Regions from separate parts of the Shewanella halotolerans genome, predicted to be linked through region 1. Evidence: predicted binding sites of a transcription regulator. Region 1 holds the regulator's gene; each other region holds the start of a gene.
What was found. Region 1 encodes FliA, which starts transcription of late flagellar genes. Its sites were predicted from a motif close to CTAAAGNTNNNNNNNNNNNNGCCGATA; they were not measured.
Positions count from the first base shown of each region.

Region 2: K0H81_RS09410 (VC2046/SO_2500 family protein) is a predicted target of FliA. The motif match lies at 2,768-2,794, and genes of this name have one in related genera.
Region 3: pomA (flagellar motor protein PomA) is a predicted target of FliA. The motif match lies at 3,071-3,097, and genes of this name have one in related genera.

Region 1 covers NZ_CP080417.1:3,028,350-3,032,778, forward strand. Annotated here, with positions in the region: gene K0H81_RS13125 (chemotaxis protein CheA) at 1-381, opposite strand, end outside; gene K0H81_RS13130 (protein phosphatase CheZ) at 397-1,134, opposite strand; gene cheY (chemotaxis response regulator CheY) at 1,148-1,531, opposite strand; gene K0H81_RS13140 (RNA polymerase sigma factor FliA) at 1,574-2,293, opposite strand; gene K0H81_RS13145 (MinD/ParA family protein) at 2,286-3,167, opposite strand; gene flhF (flagellar biosynthesis GTPase FlhF) at 3,172-4,429, opposite strand, start outside.
Region 2 covers NZ_CP080417.1:2,209,905-2,214,333, reverse strand. Annotated here, with positions in the region: gene K0H81_RS09420 (putative bifunctional diguanylate cyclase/phosphodiesterase) at 1-1,726, opposite strand, end outside; gene K0H81_RS09415 (DUF406 family protein) at 1,885-2,172, opposite strand; gene K0H81_RS09410 (VC2046/SO_2500 family protein) at 2,245-2,733, opposite strand; tRNA gene K0H81_RS09405 (tRNA-Tyr) at 2,859-2,943, shown strand; tRNA gene K0H81_RS09400 (tRNA-Tyr) at 2,975-3,059, shown strand; tRNA gene K0H81_RS09395 (tRNA-Tyr) at 3,101-3,185, shown strand; gene K0H81_RS09390 (PLP-dependent cysteine synthase family protein) at 3,503-4,429, shown strand, end outside.
Region 3 covers NZ_CP080417.1:1,329,957-1,334,385, reverse strand. Annotated here, with positions in the region: gene thiI (tRNA uracil 4-sulfurtransferase ThiI) at 1-861, opposite strand, end outside; gene K0H81_RS05850 (flagellar motor protein MotB) at 1,115-2,059, opposite strand; gene pomA (flagellar motor protein PomA) at 2,064-2,831, opposite strand; gene xseB (exodeoxyribonuclease VII small subunit) at 3,227-3,466, shown strand; gene ispA ((2E,6E)-farnesyl diphosphate synthase) at 3,467-4,348, shown strand; gene dxs (1-deoxy-D-xylulose-5-phosphate synthase) at 4,371-4,429, shown strand, end outside.

The DNA.
Region 1 (4,429 bases):
GCTCAATAATTTAAGGTTAGCTAACAGGCCTTCATCGGCAGGGCTTTGCTCGACACCCGCCTGGGTCTCGGCAAACATAGAGTTGATGGTGTCGACGGCTTGGAGAATGATATCCATCAGCTCGGCAGAAACGCTGCGCTTACCCGTACGTAACAGGTCAAAGGTGTTTTCCGCTTCGTGACAAACATCCACCATGGGGGTCAGGCTCAGGAAGCCGGCGCCGCCTTTAACGGTATGGAATCCACGGAAGATGGCATTGAGTAGTTCGGTGTCGTCGGGGTTATTCTCTAACGCCACCAGCTGTTCAGAGAGAAGCTCAAGGATCTCGCCCGCTTCAATCAAAAAGTCCTGCAGTATCTCTTCATCAACATCAAAGGACATTCATATGACTCCTACTTAGAAACCTAGACTCGACAGCAAGTCATCGACTTCATCTTGCCCTGTCACGACATCATCACGCTGATCAGCGTTCATAATAGGACCTTCAGCTTCGACACACTTCTCAGATGCACGGGGCTTATCCGTGACGGGCTGCTCGCCAAATACGGTCAACATAGAGACCAGATTACTCTCAACTTCTCGCACCAGCTCGATCACCCGGCGGATCATCTGTCCGGTCAGATCTTGGAAGTCCTGGGCCAGTAGTATGTTGTTGAGTAACTCTTTCAAACGATTGGAATCGGATTCGCTGCGTTCGATAAACTGCTGAACATCATGGCAAAGCGCCTTAAATTCGTGCAGCTGAATATCTCGACGCATCAGGCGATCCCAGGAAGGCTTAACGGCCTGTACGTTCATGGTAAGGGCATCTGCAAGAGGCAGAGACTCTTCGACGGCGTCCATGGTTTTGTTGGCGGCCTGTTCCGTCATGTCGATGACGTAATTGAGGCGCTCTTTGGCATCGGGAATTTCGCTATTAGCCAGCTCCACGAGGCGACCGTCCACCTGAAAGTCCACTATGGCACTGTGAAGCTGACGGGTTAGGCGACCCACCTCGTCAAACAGCTCTTTCTGAATCGGGCTGGCGATATCGCGAATTAGCTCATCGGCCATCTCTTGTTGACCTGCCTCTAGCAGATCAACGAGTTGCTTGGCCTGTGCTAGATTGATCAGCCCTGAAGTTTCTGCCTGCATAGCTCAACCTTGATTAACCGAGTCGTTCGAAAATTTTGTCTAACTTCTCTTTCAATGTCGCCGCAGTAAAAGGTTTCACCACATAGCCATTCACACCGGCCTGCGCCGCTGCAATGATCTGTTCCCTTTTCGCTTCCGCAGTCACCATCAACACAGGAATGTGCTTCAGGTTGTCATCAGCACGAATAGCCTTTAACAGGTCGATCCCCTGCATGCCAGGCATATTCCAATCGGTCACGACAAAGTCAAAATCGCCTTTTTGCAACATAGGCAAGGCTGTCGAACCGTCATCTGCTTCCTGAGTGTTATTAAAACCCAAGTCTCTCAACAAGTTCTTGATGATGCGTCTCATTGTTGAGAAGTCGTCAACAACGAGAATCTTCATATTCTTGTCCAAGGTTTCCTCCGCGGAGCTGTTTTTATATTGCTCATGTAATCGTTATATTTTGGTCCAATGCTTGAGTTTAGCTTTGAGTCTGAGCATCGCCTGGCTGTGTATCTGGCTTACCCGGGATTCGCTGACATCAAGTACGGCACCGATCTCTTTTAAATTTAATGCTTCGTCATAATATAACGACAAAACTAATCCATCTCTTTCTGGCAGTAATTTAATCGCCTCGACGAGGGCCTCGTGGAACTGTGTCTCTGCCAGTGACTCAAATGCGTCGTCCTGATGATCGTCTTCCTGTCTTACTACATCGACCGATACACCAAGATCTTCAATTCCAACTACTTTCCCGACAGAAACATCATTAAGAATATGATGGTACTCATCGAGCGTCATATCAAGTCGATCCGCAATTTCATTGTCTTTTGCGTCACGTCCAAGTTCTTGTTCTAGCTCGTCAATCACCTGGGCTATGCGTCGCTGATTACGGTGAACCGACCTGGGCACCCAGTCTCCTCGCCTAATTTCGTCGAGCATAGAGCCGCGAATTCGGATACCGGCGAAGGTTTCAAACTTGGCGCCCTTGCTGCCATCGAACTTGGCCGAGGCTTCAAGCAGGCCCATCATACCTGCTTGTAACAGATCATCCAATTGCACCGAGGCGGGTAGACGAGCGAGTAAATGGTGAGCAATCCTTTTTACCAACGGTGCATACTGTTCGACAATAGAAGCTTTGTTATCTAAACAAGTATACGCAGCGGCTTTACTCACTCGTACGATCCTCTTGATATTCGGGACGTTGAACCAATCGCTCTACAAAGAACTCCAGGTGTCCGCCCGGTTGTTGTGGCACTGGCCAGCTAATAATCTTATTCGCCAGGCCATGGTAAGCAATTGACGCCGGCGACTTAGGAAATGCCTCGACGATCAACTTTTGTTTACGAACTGATTTGCGAAGGTTTTCATCGAAGGGGATAGTCGCAACCAGCTCCAGGGCCACGTCGAGAAAACGGTCGGTTACCTTGCTAAGTTTAGCAAACAACTCCATCCCTTCTCGTAAACTTCTGACCATATTTGCCACAATCTTAAATCTGAATACGCCATGCTCACGACTTAGAATCTTAATCAAAGCATAGGCATCGGTAATAGAGGTCGGCTCATCACACACAACAACCAACACATCTTGAGAAGCGCGAGAGAAGCTGAGCACCATGTCTGAGATGCCTGCCGCGGTATCGACCACCAGAATATCAAACTGGGTCTTCATCTCGCTGAAGGCACGGATCAGGCCCGCATGCTGGGCCGGTGTCAGCTCGACCATGGCCTGGGTGCCTGAGGTGGCAGGAATAATACCAATTCCCTTAGGACCGCGTACGATAATATCGTCAAGGTCGGCGTCACCCGATAAAACGTGGGAGAGATTGCGCTCGGCTCTGAGGCCCAACATGACATCGACGTTGGCCAGGCCCAAGTCGGCATCGAGCACAAGCACACGCTTGCCCTTCTCGGCTAGGGAGACGGCGGTATTGATCGACACGCTGGTTTTACCTACGCCACCCTTACCACCGGTTACGGCAATTACTTTTACTTTTTCGTTATATGGTTGATTCATCATACGTAAACCGCTTGCTTGATCCCGACTCATTATATTACTCAAATGCGTAGGCCTGTTCATATGACCTTTCGTTATTCTGTATTGGTTGCACTTTCTTTTCGAGTACCGACAGGGCCTTGTTGGCTAAGGCTAAGGTGTCGGCCACTTGCATATCTTCTGGCACTCTCTGTCCATCGGTGACATAACTCAAAGGTAATCCACTTTGAATCAACACACTCAACGCCGGTGCCAAGGCCACTGACTCATCTAATTTGGTCAAAATTGCGCCGGATAATGGAATCCGGGTAAACTGTGCGACGGCATCTTCAAGCACTCTTCTTTGACTTGTAGATGACAGTACCAGATAACTGCGAATAGGTAATCTGCTATTTGCAGTTAAATTATCAAGTTGCTGGAACAATCTCACATCTCTCTGTCCCATGCCCGCCGTATCTATCAATACTAGCTTGCGATTGCGGAACTGATAAAGAATTTGTTCCAACTCATTGAGATCATGAGCTTGCTTGACCGGGCACCCCATTATTTTGCCATAGGTTGCCAGCTGCTCATAGGCTCCAATGCGATAATGATCGGTTGTAATGAGTGCAACTTGATCTGAACCATGCTGTGCGGCGAATCGAGCGGCTAATTTTGCGACACTCGTCGTCTTACCCACACCGGTTGGGCCGACAAAGGCGACCACACCGCCCTGACGAACGATGTCGTCCCCTTGGTTGTCGAGCATATTTGCCAAGCTGCGTGGTAAGGCCTTCACCAGATCCGCCGGCACATAATGCTCACTAAGAGCCGATAACTTGGCGGCAACCTCAGGACTAAACTCGGCGTCCAGCAAGCGACTCTCTAGCATGGCGCCGACTGGGTCCAGACGACTCTTCTGCTCGGTCAGCAGTGAGGTCACTTGATGTGTCAGTAGGTTGCGAAGTGATGCCAGCTCCTCGCGCATAGACTCGAGTTCGCTGCCGGTCGGCGCGCTCTTATCGCGCTTTGCACGGTTAAAATTCTGGCTCTCATGTGTATTGGCATGGGAGTTAGCCTGCATGCTGCCATGCATATTAGGCGCTGCCATCTCATCGCTTGGCGCCTTCAATCCCTGGGCCCAGGCAGGCATCTCGAGTGCTTCATTCGATTGGCTTAGCTGCTGACTGACGCGATTTTGTTGACGCTCGAGCAGAGCCTGCAGCGAATCGGCCACGGGTGATGGCTGTTTTTTTGACTCTGTCTTGATGGGCTGGCGACCGATAGAGACCTTCTCCTCGGCCAGATCGAGAAAGCTGGGTGACAAAGGCGCGGCA
Region 2 (4,429 bases), 820 kb from region 1:
AGAGCTGAGTACTGAAAAACTGCCGCGCCGATACATTCACATGCATGGAGATGTTGATGTTATGATGCTGCCACAGATTGAGCTGACGGCAGGCGGCTTCTAACACCCATTCGCCTATGGCGGCAATCATGCCGGTTTGCTCGGCGATATCGATAAAGGCGCCGGGATAGAGCACCCCTTTCTTGGGATGATGCCAACGGATCAAGGCCTCGGCGCCAATATAGGCCTGTCGGCCGAGATCTTTAAGCGGCTGATAATAGAGTTCAAACTCGCGATTCTTCAGCGCCGCCTGCAGATCCCGCTCGATCTGTGCATCCTCTTTGAAGGTGTTTAACAGGGCATGGTTGAAGATCTGTATCGCACTGCCCTGCTTCTTCTTGGCATATTGCACTGCGATATCGGCGCAGGTAAGCGCAGAGAACCCTGCCTCCAGGGCATCTATCTCGACCACTGAGAGTGCAGGTTTAGCCTCAAATGATTCGGCGCCCACCTGCACAGGCAGGCTCAGCTGATGATAGAGGCGCTTGATGGCATAATCCAGGCTCTGCTCATCCTCTACTCCTTGTAGCACCAGGGCAAACTCATCGCTGCCCACACGGGCCATCAGCTCCGCCTTCTTGACGCTGGCGAAATGTTTGATACGACGCGCCACCTCGATCAACAGGCTATCGCCCTTCTCGTGACCATAGGTATCGTTGAAGCGCTTAAAGCCTCTGAGATCGATCAACATCAGGTGGCCGCTACGGAGTTTTTCCAAGGCGCGATTGAAATAGCTGCGGTTATACAGGCCCGTCAGCGAACAGCGCCAGGCAAGACGCTCGAGTTCATTCTGCTGTACCAGCTCTTCCGAGCAATCTTCTGCGGTCACCAGGGCGTAATGATTGCCCCTTGGCGTGGTGAAGGGACGCACCCGATAGCGCAGCCAATAGCTTTCGCCGTCTCGGCGGGTCAACTGGGTGTTTCCCTTAGTGATCTTGCCTTGCTTGACTTGGGCCAGTACCGCATCGGCCTGCACCGGCGATTGCTTAAAGAAATCCAGACAGGTTAGCGATTTGCCTAAGATCTGCTGCTTAGGCACCCCAGAGATGGCGTGATGGGCGCCGTTGACGTATTCAATCTTATCCGTGGCCAGATTGACGACCATACTGATCTGTTCAGACTGCTCTATCGCCTTCAAGAACAGACTCAGGCGCTCGTCTGTGTCGTAGGCTCTCTGGGTGGCCAGGGTCAACGCAAGCTGATCGGCGACCTGGGAAACGATATGAATCTCGCTTTCTGGCCATTCATGGGGCTGTAAAGACTCTAGATAGAGCACACCTTCCAGATGGCCATTGATACGAATCGCCACATCGAGATGTGACACCACGGCGCTGGCCTGTAGATGCTCACGAATCTCGGCGACGCGGCTGTCCTGCTCCACGTCGAGCACATCTATGATACGACCGCGTTTGAGTTGTTCGAAATAGTTAGGACAAAGACCCTGTGCGGGACGCGAAACATGATTCTGAGAAGACAGATTAACTGATGCTTGGCTTTGAGAACCCGAAAGAGCTATGAGCTCACTGGTCTCGCAACCGGAAAACAGGCAAACACCTATGTTGTCGACCTTCAGGGATTGACTGAGCAGATCACAGGCAAGCTCGGCCGTCTCTTTAAACTGGCCTTCTTGTTTCTGCGTCGAATTGACTATCGTTTCAAGCAGATGTTGAAATTGTCGCTTGGTCATAAAATCCTACTGCCGATAACCTTTGCCAATAAAAAGGTTATCAAGGTAAAACCGCCAAAGACGGTACAACATAGATGTTATTGTTATTATTTAACGTTCAATTTGTGCACATTACACGAATAACTAGCTAATTAGCAAGCAAATATAGCAGGCCCTTATTAGAGGCCATGCTCGAGTTGAAAAATCATCTTCTCGGCGCTGTAACCAAAGGTCAGACGTAGCTCCTGGCCGCCTTCAACCGCCTTAATTTCACTCTCTACACCCTCGAAACGCTGTTTGGCCGCTTCTGCCATGGCTTGCAACTCACTCTGGGCCTTGTCACCCTCACGAACCAGAGTCAGTACTGTGTCAAACTCGTCTATCACAGCGCCTATGTCGGCATAGCTGCCACAATCGTTACAGGTATCATTGACTAACTCGGATTGACCTTCTTGAATCTTCTTCATCTTGACGCTTAACCTTTTAACTGAAAATGCTCTTAGCTATATATAGCAAAACCCAAGCGTTCGCACTTAAAACTAAGCCAAAATGTCTCCTAACGCACGTTGCCTGACGATCTGCTCGGTAAAATGGGGCAGCTCCATCACAGGTGCATCGGCGTCAAGTTCATTATGAAAACGCGCCAAAGTGACGGGATCGCAGTTAGCCAACACCTCTTGCATCGCCAATGGATCTCGCCCTCTATGTACCAAGGGTTCAGGATTTAAGTATTGCTGTAGATGAAAACCACAGAGGCCCGCTTGATGAAACCGCTCACTATTATCTCTGTCTTTACCCAGATGCAGTGCGCTGGTCAGGGGCTGAGCGTCCGGTAACTCAAACTGACGCTTGAGCTTCGTTTCAACATCACTGGGTGTTTGATCCAGGTTAAACTGCGCCATATCGCGGGCGTCGTTAGACAGCATGGCTAACAGTAGACCAAATTCGCCCCGGCGATGATCGACTATCGCCTGATTGAGTCGGGTCCCCAATTGATTTTCGTTGATGATCAACTGACTAGTTCGCATAAAAAAACATCAATAAAACAGCTCGTTGCTATTTAATCGACCGCTTGCGCCATAACTTTAGTAATTATTTTAAATTGGGGCTTTACAGCGCCAACGATTCTGACTACTATGGCCGCCGCAATTGAGGAGGGGTTCCCGAGTGGCCAAAGGGATCAGACTGTAAATCTGACGGCTCAGCCTTCGAAGGTTCGAATCCTTCTCCCTCCACCATTTGCCTACAATGTAATAAAGAGATACTCGTGGAGGGGTTCCCGAGTGGCCAAAGGGATCAGACTGTAAATCTGACGGCTCAGCCTTCGAAGGTTCGAATCCTTCTCCCTCCACCATCTTTATCTTGTTATTACCTTGTTTTGCTGTAAAAAAATATGGAGGGGTTCCCGAGTGGCCAAAGGGATCAGACTGTAAATCTGACGGCTCAGCCTTCGAAGGTTCGAATCCTTCTCCCTCCACCATTTTTTCTCCTGCGTTATCTCATCTCTCAGCTTTACCCTAAACTTCAGCTTTCCCTTAAAACTTAGCTTCCCCTTAAAACTTAGCTTCCCCGTTTGCTTTACCTATTGCCATAAAACGCATCTTTTTTAAGCAAAACTAATTCATCCCGTTTGCTACCCACTGCAACATACCGCTTAAGCCATTTTCCAGTCGATCCTTCAATCGTCACGACAAGTGCCCTCGACGCTCGGTCGCATTTCTTTTCGATTTTCCTTTTCGTTATAATTTATTTCGTTAAGCTATAACGTCTATCCGCTCAATAACCTCAGGAGCCACAATGGATCAATCTTGGGTCAACCAGGCCATCGCAAAGATCGAGGCTGATTATCAACGCAGTGCAGACACTCATCTGATCAAGCTGGAACTGCCTATGCTCCCCGGCATCGACATTTACCTAAAAGATGAAAGCACCCATCCCACAGGCAGCCTCAAGCATCGTCTGGCGCGATCCCTGTTTCTCTACGCCCTGTGTAACGGCTGGATCACCCAAGATACACCCATCATAGAGTCTTCATCCGGCAGTACCGCAGTATCAGAGGCCTACTTCGCGCGCCTACTGGGCCTGCCATTTATCGCCGTGATGCCCGCCTCAACTGCCAAGAAGAAGATCCAACAGATCGAGTTTTATGGTGGACGCTGCCATTTCGTCGAGCATTCCAGTCAGATCTACGCCGAGTCACAACGCCTGGCCGACGAGCTATCGGGCCACTATATGGATCAGTTTACCTACGCAGAGCGGGCCACCGACTGGCGCGGTAACAACAATATCGCCAACTCCATCTTCGAGCAGATGCAAAGAGAGCCGCATCCCGTCCCCAGCTGGATCGTGATGAGCCCTGGCACCGGTGGCACCTCGGCCACCATAGGCCGCTATATTCGTTACCAGTGTGCTAAGACCAAGCTTTGTGTGGTGGATCCAGAAAATTCGGTGTTCTACGACTATTACCATAGTGGCGATGCCAGCATAAGCTGCGCCGGCGCCAGCCGTATCGAAGGCATAGGCCGGCCGCGGGCGGAGCCCTCTTTTATTCCAGGAGTTGTCGACCATATGGTCAAGATAGACGACAGCGCATCGATCGCCACCATCTATTGGTTAGAGACGCTGATAGGTCGCAAGGCAGGCCCCTCGACCGGCACCAACCTCTATGGCGCGCTGCAACTGGCCAGCGAGATGCATGCCAACGGCCAAACTGGCTCAATCGTT
Region 3 (4,429 bases), 1.7 Mb from region 1:
CACCAACGCCTGAATGCCCATCTTCTCGGCGATACGGCTGGCGGCGCGCATCATCATGCGCTTGAGGATAACGCCCATCTGGCCGTTATCTATCTTCTCCAGGATCTCCTGCACCACAGGGTCGAACGGCACAGAGATAAATTTCACCTTGTGAGACTCGCCATACTTCTGCCACAGATGATAGGCCACCTGCTTCACACCGATCTCGTGCTGGTCACCGCCCAGGTTAAAGAAGCAGTAATGGGTTCTAGAGCCGCGCTTGATAAACTGGAAGCTGGAGACACCTGAGTCGAAACCTCCTGAGATCAGCGACAGCACATCTTCCTGGGTCGCCATAGGGAAACCGCCCAAGCCGTCGATGCGTTTCTCCACCAGATAGAGATGCTCGTTGTCTATCTCAAGGTTCACCGTCATGTCGGGGTTCTTCAACCTGACACCGGCTGCCTCGGTAAACTGGTTGAGTCCACCGCCCACGTAACGCTCTACCTCGATTGAGTTAAACTCATGCTTACCGCTACGCTTTACCCGCACACAGAAGGTCTTACCGGCCAGTTCCTCTTTATAGAGCGCCAACGTCTGCTGGTAGATATCGTCCACCGACTCGAAGGTGCTCTCACGCACCTGCAGCACATGGGCGATACCCGGAATACAGGCGAGACGCTCGGCATAACGCTCAATCATCTCTGGCTTGTCTTCAGGCACCCTGACCATGATCTTATCCCACTGGCGCTGTACTCTGGCCTCTTCATCGACCTTGCGCAGCACGTTTCGGATATTGGTTTCAAGCATCTTGGTAAAACGCATTCTTACCGGTTTGCTTTTCATCATGATTTCAGGAAAGAGTTTTACGATAAATTTCATGGGCGTTCCGCGGGAATAATTTTAAACAGCAATCTTGCCATTATACCAAGCCCGGTGCACAAATGCCCATAAATCAGCGACTCGGCAGGGATTTTCTGCCCTTGCCCCCTTAATGTGCGCAATATTTATTCAGCTTAGGATAATCCGCTCCGAAGAGAGTGGCTGAGGATAGGCTAGTAGAAATGGAAAGCGTCCACCGGTGTGGACGCCTTAGCAGAGGGTGTTTGCCTGCCGTAATGACTAGAGCGACAGGCTACTGCTCGACTTGAATCTCATCTGACTCTTTCGGCTTACCCTGCTCGATGGCAATTTCGACCCGGCGATTTCGGGCGCGGTTGGCTGCCGAATCGTTCGGCACCAGCGGCGCCGTGCTGGCCATGCCCACCACCTTCATCCGCTGCTGGTCGAAGCCCGGCACCCGCACCAGCTCATGGGCCACGGCCACGGCGCGCTTGCTGGAGAGATCCCAATTGGAGCTGTAGAGTTCGTTGCTGATATTCATATCATCCGTGTGACCTGAGACGGTAATGATCCCCGGCACATCCTTGAGCAGCTCGCCCACTCGGCGAACGACAGGCTTAAACCTGGGCTGCAGGAAACCCGAGCCCGATGAGAAGGCGCCCTTCTCACGAATCCTAATGATAATCTGCTGCCCCAAGGACTCAATCTCGATCGCCCCGTCGATGATCTCCTTGTTGAGCTCCTGCGCCATCTTCTTCACCTGATCATTGATCTGATCCTGTGATGCGGCCTCCTGCTGCTGTTGCTTCGCCTGAGCTTCAGAGTCAGCCTCTTCCTGAGCCGTCGATGATGCTTCGCCACCGCGCTGCTCACCGCGCTGCTGCTGCACGCCACCGGCGCTGTCGTCTTCACCGGCCTGCACCTCAATGGTGGGCTCGGTCATCTCATTGGTCTGCTGATTGATGATCTCGATGGGGGTGGGTTCAGGCTTGCCTGGGCGAAACTCCAGTGCGATCACCGAGGTGCCCTTGGGAATATCTTTGACTTCAACCTTGTTCTGCACACCGAAGGCATACTTCATCGACCCGGCGATCTGCTTGAACTTCATCACGTCCATCTCGGAGAAGGCGAGCAGCAAGACGAAGAAACACATCAATAGCGACATGAGATCAGCAAAGGTTGCCAACCACATGGGCGCCCCGGCAGGAGGGCAATCGCATTTGACCTTCTTAGCCATCTGGCTATTCCCCGTCCGTCGTGTCTATCTCTCGCTGCTTTTCTGAGAGGTAATTCTTCAAGAATCCCTCGATGACCCTTGGGTTTTGACCGTCTTGAATGGCGAGTACTGCATCCATGATCAGGTTGCGGTTGAGCATCTCCTCGCCCATGCGCAGCGAGAGTTTATCGGCGATCGGCAGGGCAATCATGTTGGCGATAATCGCACCATAGAGTGTGGTCAACAAGGCCACCGCCATGGCGGGGCCGATAGACTTAGGGTCATCCATGTTCGACAGCATAGCCACCAAACCGATAAGGGTACCTATCATCCCCATGGCGGGCGCCACATCGCCCAGCGCCTTGAAGATGCTAATCCCCGTCTTATGGCGCTCTTCGGTAAGGGCGATATCCTTCTCCAAGGCTTCACGCACCACCTCGCCGTCATGGCCATCCACCAGCATGTCGACCGCTTTCTGCATGAAACTGTTGCTGATCTCCGCCTCTTCCAAGGCCAGAAAGCCCCCCTTACGGGCAGCATCGGCCATGGTGACCGATTGTTCGATCAACTCGTCCGGCTTATCTATCTTGAACATAAAGGCTTTTGCGGCGATCTTGACCGCACCGAGGAACTGTTTGAGGTTAAATTTCATCATCACCACAAACAGAGAGCCTATCATCACGATAAGCACAGAGGGCACGTCAACAAAGATGGCGATACCGCCACTGCTGACCATAGCTCCGATAATAAAACCAAATGCACCTATCAGGCCTATCAGGGTCGCTAAATCCACAACTCTTCCTCATTTACAGTATCGGCCGTTGCTAATACCTTGATCTCGGGATCAAGCTCTCAGTCAACACCATAATCATCTCGAGACAGGTCTCTACTCTACTCACTCTTGCAATGAAAGGCATCTCCCAGGACCTGGACGACGACACAAAAGTCGTCAATTAGACGGGAATTCGCCTAACCGCATACGGGAGTTTACGATATAATATCTGACAAAATTGAGTATTGTTCTAATTCAATTATCGGACAGCTTACACGCAAGTTTAGCTACAAATTCAATTTTTTATAAAAAAACCTCCTTAAAGCGTGCTATTGCACAAATATACGACAGCGCAATTTGACCCCTAGGGTCGACTGAGATACTTTGTCTGTCGCTAAATTCTTGGGAAAATCACCGTGGCCAAAAAACCTGAAAACCTGACCTTCGAAGAGTCACTCACAGAATTAGAAAACATCGTCACCAGCCTGGAGCAGGGCGATGTCTCTCTGGATGACGCCCTCAAACAATTTGAGCGCGGCATCAATCTGGTCAGAAACAGCCAAGGCAAACTCGAACAGGCCCAACAGAAAGTCTCTATCTTGACCCAGGAACAAGATCAACCCAGCTTGCAACCCTATCTGCCAGAGGGCGAATAATTGCTAAATGAAGCGATAACGCGATACCAGCAGCGCGTCGACGGCCAGCTGCGCCATTTTATCAATGCACAAGACGATACCGAGCCACAGCTGAAGGCCGCCATGGAACACGGCGCCCTAATTGGCGGTAAACGTATCCGCCCCTTTCTGGTCTACGCCGTAGGCGAGATGCTGGGTGTGCCACTGGAAAGGCTAGATGCCTGCGCCGCCGCCATCGAATGTATTCATGCCTACTCGCTGATCCACGACGATCTCCCGGCCATGGACGACGACGCCCTGCGCCGCGGCCAACCCACTGTGCATATCGCCTTCAACGAGGCCACCGCCATCCTGGCTGGCGATGCCCTGCAAACCTTGGCCTTCGAGATCATCAGCCAGGAAGGCAGCGAGCTGAGCGCCAACCAACAACTGGCCATGGTGCGCGCCCTCGCCAAGGCATCTGGCTACAGCGGCATGTGTGGAGGGCAGGCGATGGATCTTAACGCCACCGACAGGCAGATAGATCTCGAGACCCTAAAGCGGTTACACAGATTAAAAACCGGCGCCTTGATTCGCTGTGCAGTAGAATTACCTATCATTGCAGCCAAGGTCACAGATGAGCAAGCGAGCCATCTGTTAACATTTGCCGAAGCCATCGGCCTCGCCTTTCAGGTACAAGACGACGTGCTGGACATCATCGCCAGCACAGAAGAGCTGGGTAAGCCCCAGGGCTCGGACTGCGAATCGAACAAGAGTACCTATCCGAAACTACTCGGTTTATCCGGGGCCCAAGCGACTGCGAAAAGTTTGATCGAAGACGCCCTATCAGCGCTGGCTAAATTACCATACAATAGCCAGTTAATTGCCGAATTCGCCCGTTTCATCATAGAGCGAAGAGTATAATAAAGAGCCAAAGAATCTCGCTATGAGTTTGGATATTACGAAATACCCTGTGCTGGCACAGGCCGACACCCCAGATGAATT